Regions from separate parts of the Kocuria salina genome, predicted to be linked through region 1. Evidence: riboswitches for the same ligand, from Rfam matches in the RefSeq annotation. Region 1 holds a riboswitch; the other holds the start of a gene.
What was found. A riboswitch is a leader RNA that binds a small molecule or an ion and turns the genes downstream of it on or off. The one in region 1 is predicted to bind S-adenosylmethionine.
Positions count from the first base shown of each region.

Region 2: linked by a shared signal. The riboswitch ahead of E7Z53_RS16545 (O-acetylhomoserine aminocarboxypropyltransferase/cysteine synthase family protein) and the one ahead of E7Z53_RS15540 (MetQ/NlpA family ABC transporter substrate-binding protein) in region 1 are both predicted to bind S-adenosylmethionine.

Region 1 is NZ_SSSF01000008.1:164,180-171,662, reverse strand. It holds gene E7Z53_RS15555 (M50 family metallopeptidase) at 1-818, opposite strand, end outside; gene E7Z53_RS15550 (methionine ABC transporter permease) at 1,015-1,614, opposite strand; gene E7Z53_RS15545 (methionine ABC transporter ATP-binding protein) at 1,671-2,750, opposite strand; gene E7Z53_RS15540 (MetQ/NlpA family ABC transporter substrate-binding protein) at 2,747-3,640, opposite strand; SAM riboswitch class IV at 3,741-3,857, opposite strand; gene dxr (1-deoxy-D-xylulose-5-phosphate reductoisomerase) at 3,902-5,176, opposite strand; gene E7Z53_RS15530 (GlsB/YeaQ/YmgE family stress response membrane protein) at 5,303-5,575, opposite strand; gene E7Z53_RS15525 (solute symporter family protein) at 5,798-7,429, opposite strand; gene E7Z53_RS15520 (DUF485 domain-containing protein) at 7,433-7,483, opposite strand, start outside.
Region 2 is NZ_SSSF01000009.1:131,527-139,009, forward strand. It holds gene E7Z53_RS16530 (methionine synthase) at 1-873, opposite strand, end outside; gene E7Z53_RS16535 (DUF1852 domain-containing protein) at 870-1,889, opposite strand; partial or broken gene E7Z53_RS16540 (PLP-dependent transferase) at 2,093-2,308, opposite strand; gene E7Z53_RS16545 (O-acetylhomoserine aminocarboxypropyltransferase/cysteine synthase family protein) at 2,310-3,614, opposite strand; SAM riboswitch class I at 3,620-3,732, opposite strand; gene E7Z53_RS16550 (hypothetical protein) at 4,234-4,599, opposite strand; gene E7Z53_RS16555 (helix-turn-helix domain-containing protein) at 4,996-5,583, opposite strand; gene E7Z53_RS16560 (DMT family transporter) at 5,812-6,768, opposite strand; gene trpS (tryptophan--tRNA ligase) at 6,971-7,483, opposite strand, start outside.

The DNA.
Region 1 (7,483 bases):
AAACCGACCTCCTCGTAGCGGGGGGCGCCGTCCTCGCCGGTCACGGCGGCGCCGGAGTCGTCCAGCACGGGCCGCGAGGAGAGGATGGGGGTCAGCGCCGCGGACACGGTCCGGCCGTCCCGCTCGACCACCACCGGGATCCGTTCGCCGGCCCGGTCCCGGATCCGGGCGGTGAGCTCGTCCCAGGAGCCGACCGGGGCGCCGTCGACGGCCGTGACGACGTCCCCGGGGCGCAGCCCGGCGGCGTTCGCGGGGGCCTGGGGATCCTCCGGCCGGCACTCGGTCTGCCCGGCGGCCTGGCGCTCCGCGGCCACCACGCACTCGGACACCCACGCGACCGTCGTGGTGGGCGTCGCCGTCCCGAAGCCGGAGAGCAGGACGGCCAGGCACAGGGTCCCGAGCAGGAGGTTCATCACGGGGCCGCCGAGCATGATCACGATCCGCTTCCACACGGGCAGCCGGTAGAACACGCGGTCCTCGTCCCCGGGGAGGAGCTGGTCCGCGGCGCCGCCGCGGGCCTCGGCCGCCATCTGCTGGAACACGCCGGTGCTCGAGGCGCGGGCCGTCGAGCCCACGCGCGCCGGCGGGTACATCCCCACCATGGAGATGTAGCCGCCCAGCGGGACCGCCTTGAGCCCGTACTCCGTCTCGCCGCGCCGGCGGGAGAGCACGGTGCGCCCGAAGCCGACCATGTACTGCGTGACGCGCACGCCGAAGAGCTTGGCCGGCACGAGGTGGCCGATCTCGTGGAGGGCGATGGAGACCGCGATGGCGGCGGCGGCCAGCAGCACGCCCACGAGGAACAGCACGACACCCATCCGTCGGACCTCCCGGGATCGTCGAGGGACCCCGGCGGGCGCCGGGGACGTCGGGGCCGTGCGCTCGGCACGGCGAGGACCAGTCTGCACCACGATCCTGGACGTCGGGCACCGGGCGCACCAGGGCACGACGACGGCCGGTGCCCTCCCGGGAGGGAGGCGCACCGGCCGTCGGTGGGCTGCGGGGCGGGGCGCCTCAACGGCGCAGGATCCGGCGGGCCAGCCGGTTGCCCACCACCTGCACGAGCTGGACCAGGACCACGATGACGGCGACCGCCGCCCACGTGACCTCGTCGTTGAACCGCTGGTAGCCCAGGCGCAGGGCGAAGTCGCCCAGGCCGCCGGCGCCGATGGCCCCGGCCATCGCCGACATGTCCGTGATGCCGATGACCAGGAACGTGTAGCCGAGCACCAGCGGGCCCAGCGCCTCGGGCAGGATCACCGTGGTGATGATCCGGCCGCGGGAGACGCCCATGGAGCGGGCCGCCTCCACGACCCCGGGGTCCACGCTCATGAGGTTCTGCTCGACGATGCGCGCCACCGCGAACATGGCCCCGATGGTCATCGCGAAGATCGCGGCGTTGGGTCCCAGCCGGGTCCCGACGACGCCCTGGGTCACCGGTCCCAGCGCGGCCAGCAGGATGATGAACGGGATCGGCCGGACGAAGTTCACCACGAGGTTGAGGCCCTCGTGCACCGCCCGGTTCTCCAGGATGTTGCCCCGGCGGGTGACATAGAGGCCGACGCCCACGAGCAGACCGAGCAGGCCGGCGAGCAGCAGCGTGACGGCCACCATGTAGAGGGTCTCCCCGAGCGCGGACAGCAGCTCGGGTCCCAGGACGGACCAGTCGTTCACGCGGCCACCTCTCTCAGGGTCGTGATGCGGGACATCTCGTCGACCACGGCCTGCACGGCCGCGTCCGCACCGGTCAGCTCGAAGGTCAGGGACCCGAACGACTGCTCCTGGAGCACGCTGATCCCGCCGTAGGCGATGGTGAAGCGGACCCCGCGGGCGGCGCCGTCCGAGAGCACCCCGCCGATGTCCACGCCGTCGCCGACGTCCACGATCACCAGGCGCCCCCGGTGGGCGCGGCGCAGCCGCTCGACCTCACGGGCGTCGGGCACCGAGTGCAGGACGGAGGAGACGAAGCGGCGGGCGGTCTCGGTGCGGGGCCGGGCGAAGATGTCCACGGTGGAGCCGTGCTCCACGACCTTCCCGTCCTGCATCACGGCCACGCGGTCGGCGATCGCGCGGACCACGTCCATCTCGTGGGTGATGATCACGATCGTGATCCCGAGCTCCCGGTTGACCCGCTGCAGCACCTGCAGCACCTCCTGCGTGGTCTCCGGGTCGAGGGCGCTCGTCGACTCGTCGGCCAGGAGCAGCTTCGGGCTGGTCGCCAGCGCGCGGGCGATGCCCACGCGCTGCTTCTGCCCCCCGGAGAGCTGCTCCGGGTAGTTGCCGGCGCGGGCGGCGAGGCCCACGAACTCGAGCAGCTCGGCCACCCGCGCCCGGCGCTTCTCCTTCGGCCAGCCGGCCCGCTTGAGCGGGTACTCGACGTTGCCGGCGACGGTGCGGGAGGTGAAGAGGTTGAACTGCTGGAAGATCATCCCGATCTCCTGCCGCACGGGCGCCAGCTCGGTCTCGCGCCGGCCGGCCACCTCGAAGCCCTCCACGGTCAGGGAGCCCGAGGACACGGGCTCGAGCCCGTTGATCAGGCGCACGAGGGTGGACTTGCCCGCCCCGGAGTAGCCGATCACGCCGAAGATCTCGCCGCGGCGGACGTCGAGGGTGACGTCGTCGACCGCGAGCACCTCGCGCGCCGCCCGCCCCGAGCCGGTGCGGAAGGTCTTGGAGACGTTGCGGAAGGAGACGAGCACCTCGTCCGGGCGCCCGGGTGCGGGCGGCCCGGCGGGGACCGCCGCGCTCACTGCTCCTGGTCCTTCAGCTCCTGCTGGTAGCGCGCGGTCAGCTCCTGGAGCTCCTCCGGCTCCAGCTGCAGCGGCACGGCGGTGTCCTTGGTCTCCTCCATCTCGGCGTCGAGCACGGCCTGCTCGTGGTAAAGGTCCGCGACCTGCCGGAGGGTCTCGTCGTCGGCGAGCTCCTCCGTGGTGGTGAAGAGGTTGACGTAGGCGCGGGAGCCCTCGGACTCGGGGTCGTCCTGGGCGAGCGCGGACTGCGGGTCGATGTCGGCCCGCGAGAGGAAGTCGTTGTTGATGACCGAGCCGGCCACCGAGTCGAGCGAGAGCACCGTCTGCTCCGCGGAGACCGGCGTGACCCGCACCGTGGAGGCCTCGGTGTCGACGTCGAGCTCGGTGGGGATGAGGGTGTCGCTGCTCAGCTCCACGAGACCTGCGGCCTCGAGCACGAGCAGGGCCCGGGAGAGGTTCACGGCGTCGTTGGGCACCGCGATCTCGTCGCCCTCCTGGAACTGCTCCACGGAGTCGTACTGGTTGGAGTACAGGCCCAGCGGGTAGATCGAGGTCGAGCCGATCGGGGTGATGGAGCCGCCGGCCGCGTTGTTGTAGTCGGCGAGGAACGGGACGTGCTGGAACCAGGTCATCTCCACGTCACCGGACTCGGTGGCGGGGTTCGGCTGGTTGTAGTCGGAGAAGTCGACGTACTCGACGGTGATGCCCTGCTCCTCGGCCACCCGCTGGAGGGCGTCGTGGGTCGGGTCGGTGCCCACCACGCCGATGGTGACCTTGTCGTCGGCCAGCACGCCCTCGCCGGAGGACTCCCCGGCGGAGCCGCCGCAGGCGGTGAGGGCGAGGCCGAGGGTCGTGGCCAGGGCGAGGAAGGGGAGGCGCTGCGATCGCATGTGGTGCCTTTCCGTGGGTCCGGGGTGTCGGAGGTCTCCACCGGGGCCAACGGGTCCGGCGGCCACGGTCGAGGGCGCGCCGGAGGGCGCGTGCGCGGTCGGACCGTACTTGCCGCCGGCCGTCGTCGGCCGGTGCCGGATGGTTCACCTGGGGCACCCCACTACGGGAGAGGGTTGCCGCCCAGCAAGCCAGGGCTGCACGCTGGGACTCGTCATCCGCCCTACAGACTAGCACGTGCGGCGGGGCCGGGCCCGGCCCGGTCAGCGGGCGAGGACCTCGCGGGCCCGCCCGCGGGCCCAGCGCTCGGCCGCCAGCACGGCCTCGAGCTCCAGCGGGCCGACGTCGTCGTGCTCGCCCAGCACCGCCTCGACCGTGTCGACGACGGCGGGGAACCGGATCCGGCCGTCGTGGAAGGCGTGCACCGCCTCCTCGTTGGCCGCGTTGAACACGGCGGGGAAGGTCCCGCCCCGCTCCCCCGCCGCCTTGATGAGCTCGACGGCGGGGAACGCGACCGGGTCGAGGGGCTCGAAGGTCCACTCCGCGGCGCGCGTCCAGTCGCACGGCAGGGCGGCCCCGGGCACCCGGTGCGGCCAGGCCAGGCCGAGGGCGATGGGCAGGCGCATGTCCGGGGGCGAGGCCTGGGCGAGGGTGGAGCCGTCCACGAACTGGACCATGGAGTGCACGACCGACTGGGGGTGGACCACCACGTCGATGCGCTCGAGGGGCACGTCGAAGAGGAGGTGGGCCTCGAGCACCTCGAGCGCCTTGTTCACCATGGTGGCGGAGTTGGTCGTCACCATCAGGCCCATGTCCCACGTCGGGTGGCGCAGCGCGTCCTGGGGCGTGACCTCCTCGAGCTCCGCCCGGGTCCGGCCGCGGAACGGGCCGCCGGAGGCCGTCAGCACGAGCCGGTCCACCTCCCCGGCGGTGCCGCCGCGCAGCGCCTGCGCCAGCGCGGAGTGCTCGGAGTCCACGGGGATGAGGGCGTCCGGGTGCCCGGTGGCCGCTGCGGCGGCCTTGACGAGGGCGCCGCCGGCGATCAGGGACTCCTTGTTCGCCAGGGCGAGCCGGTGCCCGGCCCGCAGCGCGGCCAGCGTGGGCACGAGCCCGATGGAGCCGGTGATCCCGTTGAGCACGAGGTCGGCGTCGGGGTGGGCGGCGGCCGCGGACGCGGCGTCGGGTCCGTGCACGACGTCCGGGCGGTACCCCCCGGCCCCGGCGGACGCGGCCCGGTCCGCGATCAGGGCGGCCAGCCGGGCGGCGTCCTGGCCGGTGCCGCTGGTCGCCACGAGCGCGGCACGGGTCTCGACGGCCTGCTCGGCCAGCAGTTCGAGGTGGCGTGCTCCCGCGGCGAGGGCGACCACGGCGAACGGGTCCGTCCCCTCGAGTCCGCGGGCGGCCCGCACGACGTCGAGCGCCTGGGTGCCGATCGAGCCCGTCGAGCCGAGGACGCTGATCCGGCGGGGGCCGGCGGCGGCCAGGGCGCTCAGCTCGGGCGTCGGGCGGGTGCGGGGCGAGGAGGCGGGGGGCGTCATGGCCCCAGTATCCCCCAGCGGGTCCCCCAGTGCCGTGGCCCCGGGGTGGCCGCGGCGGGGGCGGAACGGACCGAGGCCCCGTCCACCGGGAAGGGTGGACGGGGCCTCGGCGACCGACGGGGTGGGTCAGCGCGTGGCGCGGCCCTTGCGGCCGGTGACGGCCCCGTAGATGAAGAGCACGATGAGGGCTCCCACGACGGCGGTGATGATGGTGCCGATATCGAACGCGGACTCCAGGTCCCCGATGCCGATCAGCGAGCCGAGGAAGCCTCCGACGAGGGCTCCGACGATGCCGAGGACGATGGTGATGATGATGCCACCGCCCTGGCTGCCCGGCATGATGAGCTTGGCGAGGGCGCCGGCGATGAGGCCGAGGATGATCCAGCTGATGATTCCCATGATGGCTCCTTATCCGTCCCGGGAGGGACTTTTATTGTACGCAACCGGCGAGTATCCCAGGAATACCCTGAGGTTGCTTCTGCGCTTCACCCTAGCCGACGGTCAGCCTCCTGTCCGTTTCCGTTAGCCAATCGACGCCCTCCCCCGGACGCGGACCGGCCCGCCGGAAGCCGTGGCTTCGGGCGGGCCGGTGGATCGTCCCAAGTGGGAGCGGGAAAGCCGTCAGTGGGCGACGGGCTTCTCGGCGCCGATGCCTGTGAGGGAGCGCACCTCCATCTCGGACTGCTTGACCGGGTCCTCGAGACGGCGCTCCGTCATGGAACCGATGAAGCCGAGCAGGAAGGAGGCCGGGATCGAGACGATGCCCGGGTTCTGCAGCGGGAACCACGCGAAGTCGGCCGTCGGGATCATCGACGTCTCGGAGCCGGACATGACCGGGGAGAAGATGATGAGGCCCACCGAGATGATCAGACCGCCGTACATGGACCAGACCGCGCCCCGGGTGGTGAAGCGCCGCCAGTACAGGGAGTACAGGATGGTCGGCAGGTTCGCGGAGGCCGCGACCGCGAAGGCGAGCGCCACGAGGAACGCGACGTTCTGGCCCTGGGCGCCGATGCCGCCCGCGATGGAGACGAGGCCGATGACCACCACCGTGGTCTTCGCGACCTTCAGCTCCTTGCGGGGATCGGAGTTCCCCTTCTTGATCACGCTGGTGTAGATGTCGTGGGCGAACGAGGCCGAGGCGGTGATGGCCAGGCCGGCGACGACCGCGAGGATGGTGGCGAACGCCACCGCCGCGATGATGCCCATCAGCAGGGATCCGCCGAGCTCGAAGGCCAGCAGCGGGGCCGCGGAGTTCACGCCGCCGGGAGCCGCCTGGATCCGCTCGGCGCCGATGAGGGCCGCCGCGCCGAAGCCCAGGATGAGGGTGAAGAGGTAGAACAGGCCGATCAGGGCGATCGCCCAGACCACCGAGGTGCGTGCCTCCTTGGCCGTGGGCACCGTGTAGAAGCGCATCAGCACGTGCGGCAGGCCCGCCGCGCCGAAGACGAGGGCCAGGCCCAGGGAGATGAAGTCCAGCTTGCTGGTCTCGGAGGCGCCGTAGCGCAGGCCCGGCTCGAGGATGGCCGGGTTGCCGGAGACGGCGACCGCGTCACCGAGCAGCGAGGAGAAGTTGAAGCCGTAGAGCGCCAGGATCCAGACGGTCATGACCGCCACGCCGGAGACCAGGAGCACCGCCTTAATGATCTGCACGTAGGTGGTGCCCTTCATCCCGCCCACCAGGACGTAAACGATCATGAGCACGCCCACGACCACGATCACGAGCGACTGCCCGGTGCGCGAGCTGATGCCCAGCAGCAGCGACACCAGCGCGCCGGCGCCCGCCATCTGGGCCAGCAGGTAGAACGCGGACACCGCGAGGGTCGAGATCGACGCCGCGACGCGCACGGGGCGCTGGCGCAGGCGGAAGGACAGGACGTCCGCCATCGTGAACTTGCCGGTGTTGCGCAGCAGCTCGGCGATCAGCAGCAGCGCCACGAGCCAGGCCACGAGGAAGCCGATGGAGTACAGGAACCCGTCGTAGCCCTGGAGAGCGATCGCGCCCACGATGCCGAGGAAGGACGCCGCCGAGAGGTAGTCGCCCGCGATGGCCAGGCCGTTCTGGGTGCCGCTGAAGCCGCGGCCGCCGGCGTAGTAGTCGGCCGCCGTGGACGTGGACTTCGACGCCCGGAGCACGACCACCATCGTGACGACGACGAACGCGCCGAAGATGGAGATGTTGATCCAGGGCGTGCCGACCGTCTCGGTGGCGGCGGCCGTCATGGGCGCGAGCGCGGTGTGCAGCTGGTGCATCGGTCAGTTCTCCTGTCCGTGGACGCCGCCGGTGGTGCCGAGGCTGGGCTCGAG
Region 2 (7,483 bases), on a different contig from region 1:
GGCCACTTCCTCCGGGGTTTCGATCGCGTCGCTGGCGACGTCGATGGCCCCGACCATCACCTTCTTGCCTCGGAGCAGCTCGATGAGTTCGACCGGGACGCGGGAGTTGTGGCGTTCCAGGGAGACCATGTCGATCGTCGACTGCTGGAGGAGCGGGAATGACATCTCATACTGGCGCCACTCCGACCCGAGCGTCGCCTTCCACTCGGTATTGGCTTTGATGCCGTAGCCGTAGCAGATATGCACGGCCGTTGTGCTGCGCAGTCCCTCGGCCGCTCGCTCCAGCGCGGTCACGCCCCACTCTTTGAGGTCGTCGAAGAACACGTTGAAGGCAGGCTCGTCGAACTGGATGATGTCGACGCCCGCCGCCTCCAGCTCTTTGGCCTCCTGATTGAGGATCTTCGCGAACTCCCAGGCGAGCTTTTCGCGACTCCTGTAGTGCTTGTCGTAGAGGGTGTCGATCATGGTCATGGGACCGGGGAGCGTCCACTTGATGGGCCGGCTGGTCCGCGCGCGGAGGGCCTTCGCGTCGTCGAGGAAAACCGAGCGCTCACGGCCCACCGCGCCGACGACCGTCGGGACGCTCGCGTCGTAGCGGTCACGGATCCGCACTGTCTTCCGGTGTTCGAAGTCGACGCCGCTGAGATGTTCGATGAACGTGGTGACAAAGTGCTGGCGGGTCTGTTCGCCGTCGCTGACGATGTCGATACCCGCCTGGCGCTGCTCGTCCACGGCCAGGCTCAGCGCATCCCGCTTGCCCTCGCGCAGTTCCTCGCCCTCCAGCTTCCAAGGGGACCACAGCGTCTCACCTTCCGCGAGCCAGGAGGGCTTGGGCAGGCTGCCGACGATGGTGGTGGGCAACAGTGTGTTCATCGGTGATATTCCGTCTCTCGTCCGCAGTGGGCCGCGGCCCACTGCTCCAGGAGGGTCTGGTGTGGCTTCACGAAGTGCTCCTCCGTGAACTTCCCCTGCATGAGGGCCAGCTGACTGCGCTCCTCGCGGTCGTAGGCGATCTGCGTCACCGAGTGGTCCCGACTCTCCAGGCGCGGCCGGTAGGTCCGGCCCGCCGCCGCATTGGCGTTGTAGATCTCCGGGCGATAGATCTTCTGGAACGCTTCCATCGTGCTGATGAGACCGATGAGTGCCAGGTTGGAATAGTCGTTGAGGAGATCACCGCGGAAATAGAACGCCAGGGGTGCGACCGCGCCGCGGGGCATGAAGTAGCGGACCCGCAGTCCCATCTTCTCGAAGTATCGATCCGTCAAGGAGGATTCATCCTGCCGATACTCGACCCCGAGGATCGGATGGTGGTTCTCGAGCCGACGGTACGTCTTGGTGCTCGAGACGCTGATGCAGATCACGGGCGGCTGGGGGAACCGCTGCCGGTAGGCATCGGAGTCCAGGAAGTGCGTGAAGAGCTTCCCGTGCAATTCGCCGAAGTCATCGGGGATGCTGGACCGGGGCGCCTTCGCGTGGTGTTCCGGCAGCACCACGCTGAAGTCATAGTCCCGGAGGTAGGACGAGAAGTTGTTCCCCACGATCCCGTCGATGTGCACGTTGGACAGCGTGTCGAGGACCTGCACGTCGAGGACCTCGATCAGGGGGAACACCGCGTCGTCGCCGTCGGCGGCGAAGTGCAGGTCCACGGAGACGATCTCGATCTCCACGGCATAGCGATCCCGGCTGGGATTGTCCCAGTGGGCCAGGTCGTTGAAGCGATTGTTGATCATTGTCAGGGTGTTTCGGAGGTTCTGCCGACGGTTCTCGCCGCGGGCCAGGTTCGCGAAGTTCGTCGTGCTTCGGGAACTGGTCGACGGGCAGTAGTCCTCATCGAAGCGGGTCGTGCTGATATCGAACGTGAAGTCGTTCGGCGTGGTGGTCTGATGCATCGATTCCTCACTGTTGCCCGGGGGCCTGCCTCCCAGATCCGCACTCATCTCGAACGTCGTTCCCCGCTGCTCGTGCACTGCCCTCCCGAAGGTCGCCTCAGTCATGCTCCTGGCACCCCCGGCGTTGCCCGGACGACGTCGATCCAGGGTTCCGGGCTGCCGGTTCCCCGAGCCGCGCGGGCCCCAGCGGTGACGCGGCGCTGACCGGTCCGGGGCGGGTTGGACCCCCGGCTGTACTCGTGGCCGCCGCGCAGCACGCTGATGCCGTTCTGCACGAAGGTGCTGGTCTGGTAGATCGGCGACACGACCGCCCCGGTCAGAGGGTCCGGTGCCTGGCCGGCGTGCACCGCTGTCGTGTTGAAGCCCCGAGGGGCCGTCGGTGCAGTGTCCGTCTGTGCTGTGTCGTTCAGGAAGGTCATCTCAGCGCGCCTCCCCGGTCAGGGCCGAGGCCGGTACGGTGGCCAGCGCCCGGTCGAGGTCGGCGATCAGGTCCTCGGGACACTCCAGTCCGATGGACAGCCGGATCGTGGTCTCAGCGATGCCCGCGACCCGGCGTTGGTTGGGGGTGAGCCGGCAGTGCGTCATGGTCGCCGGGTGGCTGACCAGGGAGCGCACGTCCCCGATGTTCGCCACGAGCTGGAACAGCTCCAGAGCGTCGATGAACGGGCCGATGGCATCGGGGCCGGCGGCCAGGTCGAAGGAGAACACCGCGCCGGTGCCGTGCGGGAAGTCCCTCGCGGCGAGGGCGGCGCTGGGATGTCCGGGGATCGCCGGGTGGTGGACGCGCCCGACGGTGGGGTGCCGGGCCAGGTGCTCGGCGACCGTTCGCGCGGTCTCCTCCTGCCGGGTGATGCGGACGGCGAGGGTTTCCAGGCCCTGGATGAACTGGGCGGCGCTGGCCGGGGCGAGGGAGGGGCCGAGGTCGTGCAGGAACTTGCTGCGCGCCAGCGCCAGGTAGGCGCCGCGGCCGTGGCGGTCGATGAGTGCCTGTCCGCCGTAGCGGGCCTTGGGCCGGGTCAGTTGGGGCCACCGCTGCGGGGCTGCGCCGTAGTCGAAGGTGCCGCCGTCCACGATCGCCCCGCCGAGGACGGCCCCGTGCCCGCCGATGAACTTCGTGGCGGAGTGCACCACCACGTCGGCACCATGTTCCAGTGGCCGGTACAGGACCGGCGTCGCCAAAGTGCTGTCCACCACGACCGGGACCCCGGAGGCGTGGGCGATCTCCGCCAGCGCCGGCAGGTCCGGCACGGTGGCCAGCGGGTTGGTGATGGACTCCAGGAAGAACGCGCGGGTATCCGGCCGGATCGCCGCGCCCCAGGCTTGCGGGTCGGCCGGGTCGGCGAAAGTGACCTCGATGCCGAAGCCGGCGAAGGTGTCCGTCAGCAGGTCCACCGTCCCGCCGTAGAGCTGGCTGGAGGCGACCACGTGCTTGCCGTCGTGGAGCAGGGTCAGCAGGGACAGCGCGACGGCGGCTTGTCCCGTGGCGGTGCCGATGGCCCCGATCCCGCCCTCCAGGACCGCCAGTCGGTTCTCGAACACGGCGACCGTGGGGTTGCCCGTGCGGCTGTAGGTGAACCCGGGAGTCTCCAGCCGGAACATCGAGGCGGCCGTGGCGTGATCGGGGAAGCGGTAGGCCGCCGTTTGATGGATGGGCACGGCCACCGGCCGGTAGGGGGCCTCGGGCTCGTAGCCGGCGTGGACCTGTTGGGTGGCGTGGTGATTCATGCGATCCTCCATCGGTCCTGGCGGTAGCACCGTGCCCGCCGGTCCCGGTGTCCCAGGATCGGCTGGCTGGTTGCTGCGGCGTCGTCGAGCCAGATCTCTCGGCCGCTCTGGATGGTGTGGTGTGCTCATCCCACTCGATGGACGGCTCCGTAGTCCAACGGACGGTGGGGGCGGCCGTCACAAAACCACACGTCGGGACATACTCGGGCCGGGCGGTCGCGCTCGGCCGACGTCGGGCCGGGTTTGTGACAGGTTGTGACGGCCAGCCGCCCGGCCTTCATCGCGGGCTCAGTGATGTCCCGGCGGAAGACCAGGGCGTCATCGAGAGCATTGTGCGCGGAGAAGATGACGCCCGCCTGGGGGCGGGCATCATCAACGGCGTGGTGAACGGCGTCAATCGGATCCCGGGAGCCGTGCACGGAGCCATCGGATTCGTCCACCGGCACCGCAGGAGGGCTCGCCCCGGCCCCGCTCTTCGACCGTGGCAACCCGCAGCATATGACCAACGCTCATCGCAGCGACGCAGACCCGGAAGACACCTGCGCTGGTTCTCTGGCCACCCCATCCGTGCCACTGGCGGAGTGCTGAACCTCCGCAGATCGAGCATGTGCCCTCGGAACTACCCGATCTCCTCCACGACACTGGTGCCCGTGCCCGTTCGGGACTCCCATGCCCAGGACTCATGGAACCGGACTCGGCCATCAGCGAGTACTTCGATCGTGGACAGGCACTTTCCGCTGGCGGTCTCACCCGACACATTGAGATGGGCATAGCGGAACGCCAGAGTGTCGTCGGCGCGCGTGCCCACCAGAAACCCCTTGCGGACCGCTCCTCCGGCGTAGACCGCCCAGACCGTGCCGCCCTCCTGGTGATAGGTGAAGATCGTGGTGGAACCAACCTCACCCTCGGCCGTGTTGGTCACTCCGGTGAGCCGGCGTCCGTCGATTCGCACGGTCTTCGAGGTCTGTGTGGCGTTATCGTCCATGACGCCATGATGTCAGCACCTTCAGGAGCTCCCTCAGCGACTCGGACTGGCCAGAACAGCAGCGCCTCCGCAAGACGCCGACCCCAGCCCGGACCAGGCCCAACAGACCCCGGAGGTACCCCGATTGCAGCGTCGTTCTCGTGGACAGCGGCCGCTAACCGGGCCATATGTAAAGCACCGGGCGCCCATTTGCTGTACCGCCCCGACGGGAAGGCCTAAGGCTGCCCCAACGATTGAACCGTCCGCGGAAAGCATCGGAGGGGCTGTAGCCGTAGCTCCTGCCCGCTGGGGTCGACCTGGATGACCGGCCCAGGATATTTCGGCTCTCTCGGAACCCACCAGCCAATGGCGCCCGGCGGGGGCAGCCTGTGGCACCGGGTCCGTGGTGGGGTGCGCCTAGGCTCCGGTGACGACGCGGGTGAATTCGGTCCAGGTGTCGCTGTCGTTGCGGTAGGTGTAGCGCTGGTCGCTGCGGATGCGGCCGGCCTCTCCGGCGCGCAGGACCAGGGCGGACCCGCTGGTGATGATGATGAGTTCCCCGGCGTGGACCTGGTGCAGTTCTTCGGTCCCGGCCGTGTCCGGCTGGGCGTGGTAGGTGTCCCCCGGGGCCAGTCGCCAGGACCATAGTTCGGTGCGGGGAACGCTCTCGGTGGCGAGGAGCAGCACGGCCTCGCTGCCACGGTCCGAGCTCCACACGCGCACCGCTGCCCCGAGTCGCCCCCCGCTGGCTTCTTCCGCGGGGGTGGTGGGGGGCATGGCGAGGGAAACGAAGTCGGTGCCCAGGGCGTGGGCGATGTGGTCGACGGTCACCAGGCTGGGATTCGCCTGGCCCAGCTCGATCTGGGTCAGCATCCGCCGGCTCACCCTGGCGCGGTCGGAGAGCTCCTGGACGCTCCACCCCCGGTGCTGGCGCTGCTGGCGGATCTGTCGGCCGACCGTGGCGACGAACTCCGCGGTGGCTTCACCTTTCTCACGGGTGGCCATCCGTTCCTCCTCCGGTGAGCAACATGGTGGGCACCGGCAATGCGGCGTTCTCACCTGGTGCGCCCTGATGGTACTGCGCGCTTTCATCGGCACGCTGCGCTCTGGGGCGCTTCCGCTGGCGGCTCGGCCAGGCCGGGCCGTTGCCGGCGGCCCTGGTCCAGTCGCCTCCTACTGAGTCGGCCTGCACCGAGCGAGTGGACCTTTGGGCTGCTCGAGCGTCGACGTCCGTCACCTGACCTCAAGGCCTTCCCGGTCCGCGCCCTGATCGGACTCAGGGGCGGGACGCGGTCGGAGCGTCAGATCCTTGGGGCGCAGCTCGCTGACCAGGACACCGACGACGATCAGCACGGCCCCCAGGATCGCCAGGCCCGGCAGGCGATCCCCGGCGATACGCCCGATAATCCCGCCCCACACCGGTTCCCCGGCGTAGATGACGGTGGCCCGGGTGGCCGACACAGAGCGCTGCGCCCAGTTCATCGCCCACTGAATCAGGATGCTCGCCGCCCCGAGCCCGACCCCGGCCACCAGCCACACCCAGGAGAACCCCGGAACCCGTTCGCCGGTCACGGGCATCATCGCGAAGGACAGCAACCCGGCCATCAGCACCTGCACCACGGTGACCCGGCGGGCATCCACCGTGCCGGCGAAACGACTGATGAGCACGATCTCCACCGCGCAGGCCACCGCACTGAACAACGTGAGCGTCTCCCCGGGGCTCAGCCCACCCAACCCGGCGTCCGGACCAGCCAGCAACACCAACCCCGCGAAGGCGAACGCCACCCCGACCAGGGTCATCACCGCCGGGGCCTTGCGCAGCAACACCCACTGCAGCAGAGGCACCATCGGCACGTACAAGGCAGTGATGAACGCCGACTGGCTGGCCGTGATCGTCTGCAGCCCCACCGTCTGCAGGCCGTAACCGAAGAAGATCGACGTCCCGATCACCGCACCGGCGCCGATCTCCTGCCAGGTGATGCCCCGCAGCACGCGCCAGAACACCACCGCCCCGATCAACCCGGCCACCACGAAGCGGACCCCAACGAAGAACAACGGGCCGGTGTGGGCCATTGCCACATGGATGATCAGGAAGGTCGCCCCCCAGATCATGGTGATGCCGATCAGGATCAGTTCGGGGCGACTGACGCGGAGCCTGTTTCCGCCGGTACGAAAGAAGGTGTGCCACACACACCTCAGCGTATGAGAAATATAATGCTCATGCCAAGGTGAAGACCTGGTGCCCTGGCAGGAACCCTTAGCGCAGGGTCGCGGCCCTGGGAAACGTCCGGTAGCCGGGCCATATGTAAAGCGGAAGGGAGCTGAAGCGCGATCAGATTTCATCTGATCGCGCTTCAAGCCTGGTTTATGGCAATCACTCCGTGTCGGCGTTCTAGTAGACGGTTCCCATGGCCTTCCTGACCTCGTCTAGCGTGTTGTTGGCGATCTCGTTGGCGCGGTCGTTCCCTCGCTTCAATACCCGTAGGGCGACCTCGGGGTCCTGGGCTAGCTGTTGCCGCCGTTGCCGGTGGCCGGCGAGGAACTCGTTGACCGCCTCGGTGGTCACCTGTTTGAGGCGTCCGCTGCCGGCGTCACCGATCTGCTCGGCTAGCGCCTGCGGGGTGGTGTCCAAGCACAGGGCGGCCGTTGAAAGGAGGGCTGAGACCCCGGGGCGGGTGTCCGGGGCGAAGGTGATCCGACGCTCGGAGTCCGTGACGGTGCGGCGGATCACCGCTGCGGTCTCATCGGCGGTCATCGACAGGGCGATGGCGTTGCCGTAGCTCTTGGACATCTTCCGCCCGTCCAGCCCCGGCACTTCCGGGGTGGCGGTGAGCAGGGCCTCGGGAACGGGGAAGGCGTGCCCGTAGCGGTCGTTGAAGCGGCGGGCGATGACGCGGGTGATCTC